One region of the Nonomuraea sp. NPDC050790 genome, then DNA from elsewhere that is predicted to be linked to it. Evidence: riboswitches for the same ligand, from Rfam matches in the RefSeq annotation. Region 1 holds a riboswitch; each other region holds the start of a gene.

Region 1 (4,905 bases):
GCCGCTCGCATGCGCGGCCAGCCGGGTCTCCAGCAGCGCGATCCCGTCGAGCACGTGCGCGGCCTGCTCCAGGGCGGCCTGTCCGGCGCCGGTGGGGCGTACGCCGCGTGGCAGCCGGTGGAACAGCAGCACCCCGGCCCGGCGCTCCAGGGCGGCGATCTGCCGGGAGACGGCCGGTTGGGTCATCGACAGCGCCTCGGCGGCGGCCGAGAACGACCCCAGCCGCCCCACCTCTGACAGCACCTTCAGCGACCAGACGTCAAGCATGCATGGAGCTTATGTCTTTCATGCCGATCCCGCAGTGGTGCGCATGGCTCGGGCCGCGCACGATCGGGTCATGGACACCTGGATGCTCTCCGCGCTCCCCGACGCCCCCGCCCGCGTGCTCGACGCGGGCTGCGGCGCGGGCGCCCTGGCCGCGGCGCTGATCGCGCGCGGACACGACGTCACCGCCATCGACCTCGACCCGTCCGCGGCCAGGGCGGCGGGGGTGCCCGCGCGGGAGGCCGACCTGACGGTCTACGAGGACGACCCGTTCGACGTCATCGTGCTGTCACTGTCGCTGCACCACATGCACCCGCTGGAGGCCGCGCTCGACCGGACGGCCGCGCTGCTGCGGCCCGGCGGCCGGCTGGTGGTGGACGAGTTCGCCTGGGACTGGGCCGACGCGGCCGCCGCGACCTGGTTCTACGACGTCGGGAGGCTGCTCGGCCGCTTCGACCGGCCCGAGCCCGACCCCCTGGCCCGATGGCGCGCGGCGCACGTCGACCACTCGCCCGCCGGGGACATGCTCGACGCCGTCGCCGCCCGGTTCGAGGTCGTGCGGATGCGGCGGGTGCCGTACCTCTTCCGGTATCTCGGCGGCGAGCACGCGGCGCGGCTGAAGGAGATCGAGGAGGTACGGCACCAGCCGACCGGCTTCCGGCTGACCGCTGTGACCCGTGTGACAGGTGTGACGAATGGGACCTGACTCACCCCCTGGAGCTCCAAGTGTGAGGAGGGTCACATTCCGGTAACGGACCCCTGTGTCCAGCAGGAGTTCCCGACTTGACTGACACCTCTGTCGGATCTTGACAACTTTGCCGGGACTTTGCCGAGCCGTGAACCCGCGAGTACGTTCTGGCGTCGCGGCGAACAAGCCATGTCGCCGAGTCCCACAGAGATCCGCCGGTCACCCCCTGCTCGACAAGGGGCCGTGACCTGCCGAGTCCGTGCAGCCAGGAGGCACGGAGCCGGGGAACCACCGATCCCATTCCCCCGGGATCAAGGGGTGAATCGGCGCGTTTCGGCGTGCCGTAGGGCGACTTCCAGGCCCGAATCCGTCAGCTAACCCGGTAGGCGTTCGTGGAAGAACCAAGGAGAAATCCTGTCTACCTCCCTGCACAACCCCCGTCGTCTTGTCTTGAGTGGTGCGGCGATCGCCATGACCGTGACGGCCGGAGGGTTCGCCCTCCATGCCCCGGCGGCCCAGGCGCAGACCGCGGTCAAGACCACCGTGACGGCCAAGACGGCGAAGCAGTCGGCGACTGCACGGCAGAAGAGCAAGGCCCGCAAGGCCGTCTCCGCGGCAAGGGCGCAGATCGGCGACCCGTACCGCTACGGCGGAACGGGACCCGGCGCCTTCGACTGCTCCGGTCTCGTCCAGTACGCCTGGAAGAAGGCCGGAGTCAAGATCCCCCGCGTGACGCACAGCCAGTACGCGCGCATCAAGAAGAAGATCTCGTGGAAGTCGCTGCAGCCGGGTGACCTGCTGTTCTTCCGCGGTCGAGGCCACGTCGGCATGTACGTCGGCGACGGCAAGATGGTCCACTCGCCCAGTTCGGGCAAGCGGGTGCGCATCGAGAAGCTCGGCGGATGGCGCAAGTCGTCCTTCGCAGGAGCCGTCCGGCCCGGTCTGTAGCCGCCCGGTCCGAAAGGCCCCGTCCCCTCCCGGGACGGGGCCTTCGCGCGTCCGGCTACCATCGGGGCCGTGGTCGTGAGCCGTCGCGCCGCCCTCGCGGCCCTCCTGGTCGTCGTGCCGGTCGGCTGCGCGCGCGAGCCGGCCGGCCGTACCCCTCGGGACGGGGTGGACCGCGCGGACCTGTCGCTGCGCGCGCGGCGGGCGGCGGAGCGGGTGGCGGCGGTGCTCGGCCATCCGGTGCGCCCCAGCGTCGAGGTCGCCGCCGACGCGGCGCAGGCGGCGCGGACGGCGGGCACGGCCTCCGCCGAGGGACTGGCCGCGCTCGCCCACGACGGCAGGGTCATCGTGATCCCCGAGAACTACGCCCGGCTCACCCCCACCGGGCGCGACGTCGTGCTCGCCCACGAGCTCACCCACGTGGCCGCGGGGACCGGCGGGCTGCCCGCCTGGCTGTACGAGGGCTTCGCCGACTACGTGGCCTACAAGGACGCCGCACTGGCCGTGCCCGTGGCGGCGGCGGAACTGGCCGCCGAGGTGCGCGCGGGCCGGGTGCCGCGGGAACTGCCGGGAGCGGGCGCGTTCGCGCCGGGGGCCGCGCGGCTGGCACAGTCCTACCAGGAGGCCTGGCTGGCGTGTCGCTTCCTCGCCGCGCGCTTCGGCGAGGACAGGCTGGTGAGGTTCTACCGCGACGCGCGGCGGCTGGGTGTGGAGCGGGCCCTGCCCCTGCCCGCCCGCGAGCTGGCCGCCGGGTGGCGCGCCTACCTAAGGAAGGAACTCGAGTGACCGATCAGCGGGAGAAGGCCCCCGCGCGGGTACGGCGCCAGGCCGGGGTCGCCGCCGTCGTGCTCGGCGCCGCCGTGGTCGTGGCCGCCGCGCTCACCACGCCCTGGCGGGCCCTGCCGCCGGACGCGCCCCAGGTCGCCCCCGACCCGGCCCGCGACTTCTCCGCCGCCGAGATCGCCAGGTCGCAGGCGTTCGACGCGGCCACCAGCCTGCCGTCGTACCTGTCGCTCGGCCTCACGATCCTGTTCGCGGGGCTGCTGGTCGCCACGCCGCTCGGCGCGAAGGTCCTGGGACGGCTCAGGGGCCCGTGGTGGCTGCGAGCCGTGCTGGGCGTGCTGCTGCTCACCGCGCTGGTCGAGGTCGTGCGCTGGCCGCTCGGCATGTGGTTCGAGGTACGGCTGCGCGAGTTCGGCCTGTCCACCCAGGAATGGGCGGCGTGGAGCGGCGACCGGCTGAAGAACATCGCGGTGCGGGTCGTGCTGCTGTCCATCATGATCGTGGCGCTGGTGGGTCTGGCGCGCAGGTTCCGGCGCTGGTGGGTGCCCGCGGCCGTGGGCGCCGCCGGGCTGACCGTCGCCGCCTCGTTCGTGTATCCGGTCGTCTTCGAGCCGCTGTTCAACGACTTCCGTTCCATGCCGGCCTCGCCGCTGCGTACCAGCCTGCTGGCCATGGCCGAGCGGGACGGCGTGCTGGTCGAGGACGTGCTCGTCGCCGACGCCTCCCGCCGCACCACCGCGCTCAACGCCTACGTCTCCGGCTTCGGCGCCACCCGCCGCATCGTCGTCTACGACACGCTGCTGAAGGCGCCGGAGCCGGAGGTCGAACTCGTCGTGGCTCACGAACTCGGCCACGCCAAGTACGACGACGTGCTCAACGGCACGCTCATCGGCGCGCTGGGGGCCGCGTTCGGCGCCGCCCTGCTGTTCGCGGTCTTCCCCCTGGTACGGCGGCGCGCCCGCGTCACCGCCATCACCGAACCCCTGGCCGTGGGCGCCGTCATGGGCCTGATGAGCCTGGCCACCGTCCTGTCCGGACCCGCCCAGAACGTCGTCAGCCGCCACGTCGAGGCCCGCGCCGACGCCCACGCCCTCGACCTCACCCGCGACCCGGCGACGTTCACCGCCATGCAGAAGCGCCTGGCCACGACCAACATCTCCGACCTGGCGCCGGACCCCCTTGAGCACGTCCTGTACTCCTCCCACCCCACCGCGCCGCAGCGCATCGCCATGGCCCGCTCCTGGGCGCTGCTGAACGGCGTCCCCGAGCCGTGAGGCGCGTCCTCTTCGTCACGAACGACTTCCCGCCCCGGCAGGGTGGCATCCAGTCGTTCGTGCACGGGCTGGCGGTGCGCACGCCCGGGGCGGTCGTCTACGCGCCGGCCTGGGCGGGCAGCGCCGAGTTCGACCGGCGGCAGCCGTACCCGATCGTGCGGCACCCCACCTCGCTCATGCTGCCCACGCCCGGCGTCGCGCGGCGGGCCGCCCGCCTGGTGACCCGCCTCGGCGCCGAGACCGTCGTCTTCGGCGCGGCGGCGCCGCTGGGGCTGCTCGCGCCCCGGCTGCGGGCGGCGGGGGCGCGGCGGGTGGTGATGCTGACCCACGGCCACGAGGCGTCGTGGGCGGGCACGCCGATGCTGCGCGGGGTGCTGCGTCGTATCGGCGCGCATGCGGACGTGGTGACCTACCTGGGGGAGTACACGCGGGAGCGGCTCGCGCGGGTGGTTCCCTCCGGGAAGCTGGTACGGCTGGCGCCTGGCGTCGACACCGCGGCCTTTCATCCTGGGGTGGAGGCTGTCCGGGCCTTCGGCGGGCCGGTGGTGGTGTGCGTGTCCCGGCTGGTGCGGCGCAAGGGGCAGGATCAGTTGATCCGGGCTTGGCCCGCCGTGTTGCGTGCGGTGCCGGATGCGGTGTTGTTGCTGGTGGGGGATGGGCCCGACCGGCGGCGGCTGGAACGGCTGGCGGCTGGGACGCGGTCGGTCGTGTTCGCCGGGGCCGTGTCCGGGGAGATGTTGCCGGGGTACTACGCGGCGGGGGACGTGTTCGCGATGCCGTGCCGTACGCGGTTGGGCGGGGCGGACGTGGAGGGGCTCGGCATCGTGTTCCTGGAGGCCTCCGCGACCGGGTTGCCGGTGGTGGCGGGGGCTTCCGGCGGGGCGCCCGATGCCGTGCGGCCGGGGGAGAGCGGGCTGGTCGTGGACGGCCGGTCGGCTGGGGCGGTGGCTC
Region 2 (4,905 bases), on a different contig from region 1:
CCGAACGTGGCGGAGTTGGCCACGCCGAACCTGACGTCCTTGCCCTCCAGCGCCGCGCCGATCGCCTGGGGGACGGTGGCGTTGCCGGCCAGTTCGAAGACGTTGGTCAGCGTGATGCTGACCAGCGCGATGACGCCCATGACGGCGACGATCGCGTAGCCCTGGCGGACCTGGCCGACCATCTTGCCGAAGGTGCGCGGGAGCGCGAACGGAATCAGCAGGATGAGGAAGATCTCGAACCAGTTGGTCCAGGAGGTGGCGTTCTCGAACGGGTGCGCCGAGTTGGTGTTGTAGAACCCGCCGCCGTTGGTGCCGAGCTCCTTGATGACCTCCTGGCTGGCCACGGGGCCGCCGGTCATGTTCGTGGGGCCGGTCAGGCCGGCGATCTCGTGCGGTCCGGCGAAGTTCTGCACCAGGCCGCCCGCCACCAGGATCAGCGCGCCGACGAAGGCGATCGGCAGCAGGATGCGGACGGTGCCGCGCACCAGGTCCACCCAGAAGTTGCCGAGGGTGTCGGTGCCCCTGCGGGCGAAGCCGCGTACCAGCGTGATCGCGACGGCCATGCCGACCGCGGCCGAGACGAAGTTCTGCACGGCCAGGCCGGACATCTGGACCAGGTGGCCCATCGTCGACTCGCCGGAGTACGCCTGCCAGTTCGTGTTGGTGACGAAGCTGACGGCGGTGTTCCAGGCGACGTGGTCGGGGACGGGGGCGAAGCCCAGGCTCAGGAAGAGCTTGTCCTGGAGGCGCTGCAGGCCGTACAGGAAGAGGAGGGAGACGACCGAGAAGGCCAGGACGCCGCGCGCGTAGACGGCCCAGCGCTGCTCGGCGTCGGCCTGGACGCCGAGCAGGCGGTAGATGAGGCGCTCCACGACGTTGTGCCTGGCGCTCGTGTACACGCGGTGCATGTAGTCGCCCAGCGGCTTGTGCGTGAGGACGAGCGCGAGGACGAGGGAGGCGATGAAGATCCAGCCCACTAGAACCGCTCCGGGAAAAGCAGGGCCGCGACCATGAAGATCACCAGACCGACGGCCACGACCAGGCCGGTGGCATTGATCGCGCTCACAGGCGCTCCACCGCCTTCACCACTAGCCCGAGGATCACGAACAACGCGATCGTCAGGACGACGAAGATGACGTCGGCCATCCCCACTCCTCAGCTCCGGAAAGTTGCTTGCTTCCGTAAGCAAAGCGGGTGATTTGGGGGCTTTTGCCGTTCTTGACGGCTTCCATACGCGCGCCCATCACCTTTTGACGCCCTCCCGACGCGGCGCGCCCGAGACCATCCGTTACGGCAGGCCACCGCCCCCACCCCCCGCCGCCCCCAGCACCGCCCGATCGTCCGGCGCTCCTCACGCCGGACGTGGTGCTCGCCGCCACGACGCCCGCTGGCCGCTTCCCACGGCCCCGGGCGCGCGCCCCCGTCCCTCGATCAGGGGCGCGCGCCGGCTCAGGACGCGGGCCGGGTGCGCCGCTTCATACCGGCGACCAGGGCTATGGCCAGGGCCGCGAGCAGGAGCGGAGCGGCCATCGCCGCCTCCGCGCCCGGTTCGGCGGCCGGGGCGGCGAGGAACTTGGCCGAGGACGACGACGCCGCGAGGTTCGGCCCCAGGTGCCCAGGAGCCTGGTCGGACGGCTGTTCTGGGCCGGGGGATTGAGGGGTTGTGTCCGGGTTGGGGGTGTCGGGGTTTTGGCGTGACGCGGCGGCGGCCTCGGTCTTGGCGGGGTAGCCGTAGCCGACGACCTTGCTCTGGTCGCGCTCCTTCCGCTTGGCGAAGCGGGCGTCGACGTTGCCCTCGATGGTGGTGATGCGGGCGCCGTCCACCTTCGTGACGATGCCGATGTGGTCGATGCCGTCGAGGCTCTTCCCGCCCGACCAGTCGTAGAAGACCAGCGCGCCGGGTTCCGGCCTGGTCCCCCACGCCCCCTGGTCGCGGAACCAGGCGGCGTGGTCGGGGGTGTAGGCGAACTGCCCGTACACCTCGGTGAGGCCGGCCTTGTCCGCGCCCCAGGCGAGGAACATGTCGCACCACGCCGCGTTCGAGAAGTCGTAGCTGCCGTCGACGTTCTTCTGGTACCACTCTCCGAACTTGGTGTATCCGGAGCCTTTCTCTGTGTAGCCGATCTCGGCGTCGAGCACCTCGATCAGTTTCTGGATCCCGTTCTCGAGGTCGGCGTTCATGGGCGCCGGCCGTTTCCGGGCATGGCGACAACGCGGTTTCGCACGCGTGCTCCTTGATCTCCTCTGCCGCCTACCGGGTTAGCTGACGGGTTCGGGCGAAGGAGTGCCCTACCGCTGCGAGCAGCGGATTCACCCCGGGAAACACGAGTGGGTCCCCGGCTCCCCCGGCGTGCACGGCCAGGAGACTCGGCGGTCGGTCGGTCATCGACCGATAAAGGAGGACCCTAGTTGCGGTCAACCCCTTACCGCAATTGTGTAATGGTAAAGAATGTCCGGATAAGGACGCTTCAAGGGACTACACTTTCGGGCTCCGGACGGTTTAAAGTTCAGGCAATCTCGAAGCTGTGACGGGCGGGGCTGGTGAAGACGAAGCGACGCCTGGGGTCGTGGGTGGTGGCGGTACTCCTGGCGGCCTGGGCTCTGGCTCGTGTCACCGGACTGGAGATCGGCTGGCCGGTCACCCAGTTGCTGACGCTGACGCCGCTCGGCGCGGTGCTGGCGGTGCTCGCCGCGGCGATCCTGTTCTTCCGCAACCGTGCCGCCGCTCTGGTGGCGCTGGTCTCGGCCGCCGCGATGGTCGCCGTGATCGTGCCCAGGGTCGTTCCCGATCCGGCTCCCGCCGGTGGGACCGCGCTGCGGGTGCTGACCGTGAACCTGTTCGGGCGGGCCGACGTCACGGCGGTCATCGACCTGGTCAAGCGGTTCGACGTGGACGTGTTCACCGCGCTGGAGCTCCGGCCCCGGCAGGTGGCCGCGCTGGAGGCGGCTGGGCTGGGGCGGCTTCTGCCGTACAGCGTGCTGGAGGAGGCGGACGGGCCGTCCGGCAGCGGCATCTACGCGCGCCACCCGCTGACCAAGGTCGAGGGGCTGTTCACCCCGGTCGGGCACAACATGCCGGCGGCCAGGCTCGCGCTGCCGTCCGGGCCGGTGGAGGTCGTGGCGGTGCACCCGAACCCGCCGTTGCCCCGTCTCTACGCGGAGTGGAACGTTGCAATGGCGGCGCTGCCGCCCGCCGCGCCGGGGCGGATCCTCGCCGGCGACTTCAACGCCAGCCTGGACCACCGCGCCTTCCGCGACCTGCTCGGCCGCGGCTACGTGGACGCCGCCGCGCAGGTGGGCAAGGGACTGGTCCCGACGTGGCCGCACGGTCGCGCGATCCCGCCGCTCATCACGATCGACCACATCCTCGTCGACCGTTCCATCGGGGTGCGGCGGGTGGAGATCTCCGACGTGCCGGGGACGGACCACCGGGCCGTCTTCGCGGACCTCAGTATCGGACAGCCGTAAAGCGGGTTTCGCGTGTCCTTTCACACAAGAGGTGGACGGAGTCACGCTCGGTCGCTAAACATGCGCCTGATGATGCCCCCCGAACATCTGCTCGTCCCCGCGCTCGCGCGAGCGGACACGATGCTGCGCGAGTGCGCGGCCCAGGCCGACGAGACCCCCGAACTCGCCCCGCTGGCCGGCGCCCTGCGCGCCGCCGCGGCCCGGCTCGCCGAGCCCATGCGGCTGGCCGTGGCGGGCCAGATCAAGCGTGGCAAGTCCACGCTGGTCAACGCGCTGCTCGGCGCGGACGTGGCGGTGACCGGCCGCGAGGAGCTGACGTTCAACGTGAACGAGCTGGTCCACGCCGCCCGGCCGACGCTGACCGTGCACTTCCGCGACGGCCCCGCGCGCCGGGTCGCCCCGGCGCAGTTCGCGCGCTGGACCGTCCGCGACGAGGCCCACCTCGCCGACCTCGGGCGCGTGCGCAAGGTCGAGTACGGCCTGCCCAACCCGTTCCTGCGCGACTTCCACCTCGTCGACACCCCCGGCCTGGGCAGCGTCTACGGCCAGGACTCCGCCAACACCCTGGCCACGATGGGCGTCAAGGACCCCGCCGTGCTGGAGCTGCTGGGCCGCGACCCCCAGACGCTCCACCAGGAGAGCATCGACGAGCTCGACCAGGCCGACGCCGTCCTCTACCTGTTCAGCCGGGACGTCAGCGGCCCCGACGTCGCCGCGGTCTCCGCCTTCCTCGGCGACCGAGCCGGCATGCTGACGCCGTTCAAGGCGTTCGGCGTGCTCAGCAGGTGCGACCAGAGCTGGCCGCCGGCGTTCGGCGACCCGCTGGCCTTCCATCCGCTGCGTGACGGCGCCGAGCAGGTCATCGACGTCTACCGGGGGTCCACCGACCTGAGCCGCCTGTTCTACCTGGTCGTCCCGGTCGCGGCCAAGGTCGCCGCCGGGGCGCAGGCGCTGGAGGAACGCCATCTGGCCTGGCTGCGCGAGCTGGCCTCGGTCTCCCCCGCCGAGCTGGCCGACGAGCTGAGCGACCTGCGCGAGTTCCAGGACGCCGCCGGTCCGCTACGGCCGGCGTACCGGAGAGAGCTTGTCGAGCTGCTCGGCGCGTGGGGCGTGCATCTGGCGTGCGCGGCGCTGCGCGACGGCCTCGACCCCGGCGCGCTCGCCGAGCACCTGGTCGAGGAGAGCGGCGTGGGCGGGCTGCGCCGGCTGATCAGCGGGCACTTCGGCAACCGGGCCGGTCTGATCAAGCTGGACCAGGCCATGATCTCGGTGCGGGCGGCGCTGGCGAGCGGCCGCGAGGGCCTGCCTCCGGACAGCGCCGCCAAGGCGGCCGCCGACGAGGTGGCCAGGCGGGTGGAGCGTTTCCGGCGTTCCGAGCACGGCTTCGCCGAGCTGACCGCGCTCGCCGCCCACTACCAGGGCGCGACCAGCCTGCGG
Region 3 (4,905 bases), on a different contig from region 1:
GCCGTACTGGACGAACCACCAGGCGATCGAGAACGCCGAGCTGCCCGAGTCGATCATCGTGCTCGGGGGCGGCGCGATCGGGGTGGAGCTGGCCCAGATGTTCAGGACGTTCGGCGCGGCGGTGACCGTGGTCGAGGCGGCCGACCGGCTGATCGCCCTGGAGGAGCCGGAGGCGAGCGCGGTGCTGGAGAAGGTCTTCACCGATCAGGGCATCGACGTGCGTACCTCGGCCAAGGTGGCGCGCGTCGACCATGACGGCGGGCTCTTCGACGTCGCCGGGGCGCGGGCGCAGCGGCTGCTGGTGGCGACGGGCCGCAGGGTGGATCTGAAGGCGCTGGGCGTCGGCGCGATCGGCCTCGACGAGAGCGCCAGGGCGATCCCCGTGGACGCGCGGATGCGCGCGGCCGAGGGCGTCTGGGCGATCGGCGACGCGGTCGGCAAGGGCGCGTTCACGCACATGTCGATGTACCACGCGAACATCGTGGTCAAGGAGATCCTCGGCGAAGCGGTCCACGAGGCCGAGTACCACGCCGTGCCCCGGGTGACCTTCACCGACCCCGAGATCGGCTCGGTGGGCCTGACCGAGGCGCAGGCCCGCGACCAGGGCCTGGACGTGCGCACCGCCGTCGGCGACCTGGGCACCCGCGGCTACATCGCCCAGGCGGAGGGGCTGGTCAAGCTGGTGGCCGCCGACGGCGTCCTGGTCGGGGCGACGGTCGCGGCCCCGCCCGGCGGCGAGGTGCTGGGGCTGCTCACGCTGGCCGTCCACGCGCGCGTGCCGCTCACCAGGCTGGACGAGATGATCTACGCCTACCCGACGTTCCACCGGGCGGTTTCGGCCGCCGTGAAGGAGCTCACCGCGGCCGGGTGACCGTCAGCGCGCTGCGGGGCGCTTGCCGTGGTTGGCCTTCTTCTTCTTGCGTGCTCTGGACTTGCGGGCGCGCCTTGCCATCCGTCGTCCTCCCTTGAGCGGGGTCTTTGAGCGGTACGGCATGCGTATCCCAGACCAGGGCCCCCGGCAAGCGTCCTCACATTCTTCAACATGTTCATGTCATAATCTGTTTGAACTTGTTGGAAGGAGGGCGCGTGCTCGCGCAGCAGCGGCAGCAGACGATCCTCGAACGGGTCCGGGCCAGCGGCGGCGTCCGCGTGGCCGACCTCGTGCGCGAGCTCGGCGTCTCCGACATGACGGTCAGGCGCGACCTCGAGTCGCTGGCCGAGCGCGGCCTGCTGGAGAAGGTGCACGGCGGCGCGACCGCGCTCGGACCCGGATCCACCGAGGAGCCGGGCTTCACCGCCAAGTCCGCCCGCCAGCAGCAGGAGAAGGAGGCGATCGCGCGCCGCGCGGCCGCACTGGTCGGGCCGGGCACCGCGGTCGCCCTGTCGGCGGGCACCACCACGTGGGCGCTGGCCCATCACCTGGTCTCGGTCGCCGACCTCACCGTCATCACGAACTCGGTCCCGGTGGCGGACGTCTTCCACCGCGCCCCGCGCGCCGACCGCACGGTCGTGCTGACCGGCGGCGTGCGCACGCCCTCCGACGCGCTGGTCGGCCCCGTCGCGGTCGCCGCCATCCGCCGGCTGCACGTGGACACGCTGTTCCTGGGCGTGCACGGCATGAGCGTGCGGGCCGGCTTCACCACGCCGAACCTGCTGGAGTCGGAGACCGACAGGGAGCTGGTGGCCGCCGCGCACCGCCTCGTCGTGCCCGCCGACCACACCAAGTGGAACACCGTCGGCATCAGCACGATCGCCGACCTGAACGAGGCCGACGTTGTCATCACCGACCAGGGGCTGCCCGCCGAGGCGCGGGCCGAGCTGGCGGAGCGCGTCGGAGAACTGATCATCGCGGAGGGCACGCAGTGAAGCGCACCATCACCCACCTGGCCGACGGGCGAGAGCTGATCTACTTCGACCGGCGCGACGACGCCGACAGGAGCGCGGTGGACCGGCGGCCGCTCGACCCCCGGCCGGTCGCCTCCGAGCTGCGCTACGACCCGCTGACCGAGGAGTGGATCGCGATCGCGGGGCACCGGCAGACGCGGACGTTCATGCCGCCTGCCGACGAGTGCCCGTTGTGCCCGTCGACCGGCACGCGGGCCTCGGAGATCCCGGCACACGACTATGACGTGGTGGTGTTCGAGAACAGGTTCCCCTCTTTCAGCGGAAATTTTGGGACTTATCGGGACGTGGGGGGCTTGAGTGAGGTGCGGCCGGGTGCGGGGCGGTGTGAGGTGGTGTGCTTTACCTCGGACCACTCCTCCTCGTTCTCCCGGCTGAGCGACGCGCAGGTCGAGCTGGTCATGGAGGCGTGGGCGGACCGCACCGCCGAGCTGTCCGCGATCGAGGGCGTCGAGCAGGTCTTCGTGTTCGAGAACCGGGGCGAGGAGATCGGGATCACGCTGACCCACCCGCACGGGCAGATCTACGCCTATCCGTACGTGACGCCGCGGACCAGGCAGCAGCTCGCGGCGGCGCAACGGCGGCCGGGGCTGTTCGCGGACGTGCTGGCCGCCGAGCGGGCCGGGGAGCGGGTCGTGGCCGCCAACGACCTGTGGACCGCCTTCGTGCCGGCCGCGGCGCGCTGGCCGTACGAGGTGCATCTCTACCCGCACCGGCAGGTGCCGGACCTCGCGGCGCTGACCTCGGCCGAGCGGGCGGCGTTCGCGCCGCTCTACACCTCGGTGCTGCGGGCGCTGGACGGGATCTTCGGGGTGGCCATGCCGTACATCTCGGCGTGGCATCAGGCGCCGGTGCGGCACCTTCGTGAGCTGGGACATCTCCACCTGGAGCTGTTCTCGATCAGGCGCGCGCCCGGCAAGCTCAAGTACCTGGCGGGTTCGGAGTCGGCGATGGGGGCCTTCATCAACGACGTGCTGCCCGAGGAGGCCGCGCGGCTCCTTCGATCACAGGTAGATCACTAATTGGTTTCCACTTGAAGTCGCGTTACCAGGGATTTACTACTAATATCCCTCACGCACCGGTTGTCACAGCCGTTGCCGCCTAATCCCGGGCGTGTTGCCCGGGAGCCGGGGACCCACCCTCACCTGGGGTGAATCCACTTCGGTGGTAGGGCATCTCCCAGCCCGAACCCGTCAGCTAACCCGGCCGGCAGATGGAGAGGAATGCCCCACGTGGCGGTTGCGTCCCCCGCGACTTTGGCCATCGGTCTGATCACCGCCGCAGCTGTGGCGCTCACCCCGGCGACCGCGCAGGCCGCGCCCAAGCCGAGCGAGAAGCAGTTGCGGGCCGAGCTGAAGAAGCTCAACACCAAGGTCGACACGCTCATCGAGAGTTACAACGGCAAGCGCGTGGCCCTCGCCAAGGCGAAGGACGCCGAGAAGGCCGCCCAGGACCGCCTGGCCGCCGCCGAGCAGGCGCTGGTGGACGCCGAGCGGCGGGTGGCCGAGATCGCCCAGCTCCGCTACCAGGGCACCGGCACCTCACTGCCCCCCTTCCTGTACACGCCGGACGCGCCGGGCGCGGCCGTACTGGAGCAGCTCACCGACGAGGAGCAGGCGGTCATCGCGGGCGTCGCCGCCGCCCGCGACCAGAAGAAGAAGGCCGCCGACGAGGCCGCCTCGCTCACCACCCAGATCGCCGGGCAGGCCGAGACCGTCGCCAAGGAACGCGTGGCCGCCGAGGGCGTCATCAAGGACATCAAGGACAAGCTCCAGGACCTCATGCCGTACGGCACCGGCAAGCGCAACAACGGCTCCTGGGCCCCCGAGCTGCCCTCCGGCTCCGACAACATCACCTCCCGCATGCGGATCATCCGCGACGAGATCAAGAAGACCTTCAACCTGCCCTTCGAGGTCGGCTGCTACCGCTCGGGCGGCGGCGGCGAGCACCCGCTGGGCCGCGCCTGCGACTTCATGATGAGCACCGGCGGCTCCATGCCCACGGCCGCCAACCAGGCCCTCGGCGACCAGATCGCGGCCTGGGCGATCAAGAACAAGGACCGCTTCGGCGTGAAGTACGTGATCTGGAAGCAGCGCATCAACATGGGCTCGGGCTGGCGGGCGATGAGCGACCGCGGCAGCGTCACCGAGAACCATTTCGACCACCCCCACATCTCCATGCACTGAGTGCGCCCACCGCACCGCCCCAGTAGGGTGGCGCGTCGGACGTGATCACCGGGCAAGGAGGCAACGTGGCGCTGCAGCCACCGCCGGGGCTGGCCATGCTGCTCAACCTCGTGGTCTCCTGGCCGCTAGCCGACGAGGACCGCCTGTACGAGGCAGGGACCCGGTGGATCGCCTTCGCGATGACGGCGGCGCGCGTCTCCTCCACCGCGGCCGCGCACGCCGCCAGGACCACGGCCGGGAACGACGGCGAAGGGGTCAGGGCGTTCGACGGCGAGTGGCGCGACACCTCGGATCGCTCCGGAGACGCGGTCACCGCCGCGCTACTCATCGGCGGCGCGCTGCGACTGTCCGCGTTGATCGTGCTCGCCATGAAGGTGGCGCTGATCGTCCTGATCATACGGCTGGCGCTGCACGTCTCACGGCTGGTCGCGCTCTCCGGTCCCACGGGCGGCGCCTCGCTGGCCGCCGTGGGTCCCGCCGTCGGCGGCGCCAGGACGACCGCGCGCGAGATCATCCAGCGGATGACCGACCTGCTGGAACGCAGCGCGCTGCGCCTGTTCGGACGCGCGTCGGCGCTGCTGCGCAAGCCGCCGCCCAAGACGGGCTCCGGGGCGATCCCGCCCGGCGGCCGACCGCCGACGCCCGTACGAGGCCCCGGCAACCACCTGGAGTCGGCGGCCGACAGGAGCGTGGACGTCAGGAGCATCACGCCCTACCCGATCTGGCGGCGCGACCGCCCGCCGGTCTACCGCGCCGAGGACCGGGCCCCCGAGGAGATCTTCGAGCAGGGCCTGCGCCCGCGCGACCCGTCAATGAC

The links. A riboswitch is a leader RNA that binds a small molecule or an ion and turns the genes downstream of it on or off. The one in region 1 is predicted to bind cyclic di-AMP.
Region 2: another riboswitch for cyclic di-AMP. It lies ahead of ACIBEJ_RS30060 (CHAP domain-containing protein); the one in region 1 lies ahead of ACIBEJ_RS28100 (C40 family peptidase).
Region 3: another riboswitch for cyclic di-AMP. It lies ahead of ACIBEJ_RS36145 (coiled-coil domain-containing protein); the one in region 1 lies ahead of ACIBEJ_RS28100 (C40 family peptidase).

Annotation. Positions count from the first base shown of each region.
Region 1 is NZ_JBITGF010000005.1:619,299-624,203, reverse strand. Features, by position in the region: gene ACIBEJ_RS28110 (LysR family transcriptional regulator) at 1-267, opposite strand, end outside; gene ACIBEJ_RS28105 (class I SAM-dependent methyltransferase) at 338-970, shown strand; cyclic di-AMP (ydaO/yuaA leader) riboswitch at 1,192-1,356, shown strand; gene ACIBEJ_RS28100 (C40 family peptidase) at 1,424-1,900, shown strand; gene ACIBEJ_RS28095 (hypothetical protein) at 1,970-2,683, shown strand; gene ACIBEJ_RS28090 (M48 family metallopeptidase) at 2,680-3,954, shown strand; gene ACIBEJ_RS28085 (glycosyltransferase family 4 protein) at 3,951-4,905, shown strand, end outside.
Region 2 is NZ_JBITGF010000006.1:138,539-143,443, reverse strand. Features, by position in the region: gene kdpA (potassium-transporting ATPase subunit KdpA) at 1-977, opposite strand, end outside; gene kdpF (K(+)-transporting ATPase subunit F) at 977-1,066, opposite strand; gene ACIBEJ_RS30060 (CHAP domain-containing protein) at 1,450-2,181, opposite strand; cyclic di-AMP (ydaO/yuaA leader) riboswitch at 2,236-2,383, opposite strand; gene ACIBEJ_RS30055 (endonuclease/exonuclease/phosphatase family protein) at 2,542-3,468, shown strand; gene ACIBEJ_RS30050 (dynamin family protein) at 3,538-4,905, shown strand, end outside.
Region 3 is NZ_JBITGF010000007.1:633,739-638,643, reverse strand. Features, by position in the region: gene ACIBEJ_RS36165 (dihydrolipoyl dehydrogenase family protein) at 1-871, shown strand, start outside; gene ACIBEJ_RS36160 (50S ribosomal protein bL37) at 875-952, opposite strand; gene ACIBEJ_RS36155 (DeoR/GlpR family DNA-binding transcription regulator) at 1,087-1,866, shown strand; gene galT (galactose-1-phosphate uridylyltransferase) at 1,863-2,924, shown strand; cyclic di-AMP (ydaO/yuaA leader) riboswitch at 2,991-3,128, shown strand; gene ACIBEJ_RS36145 (coiled-coil domain-containing protein) at 3,135-4,088, shown strand; gene ACIBEJ_RS36140 (hypothetical protein) at 4,154-4,905, shown strand, end outside.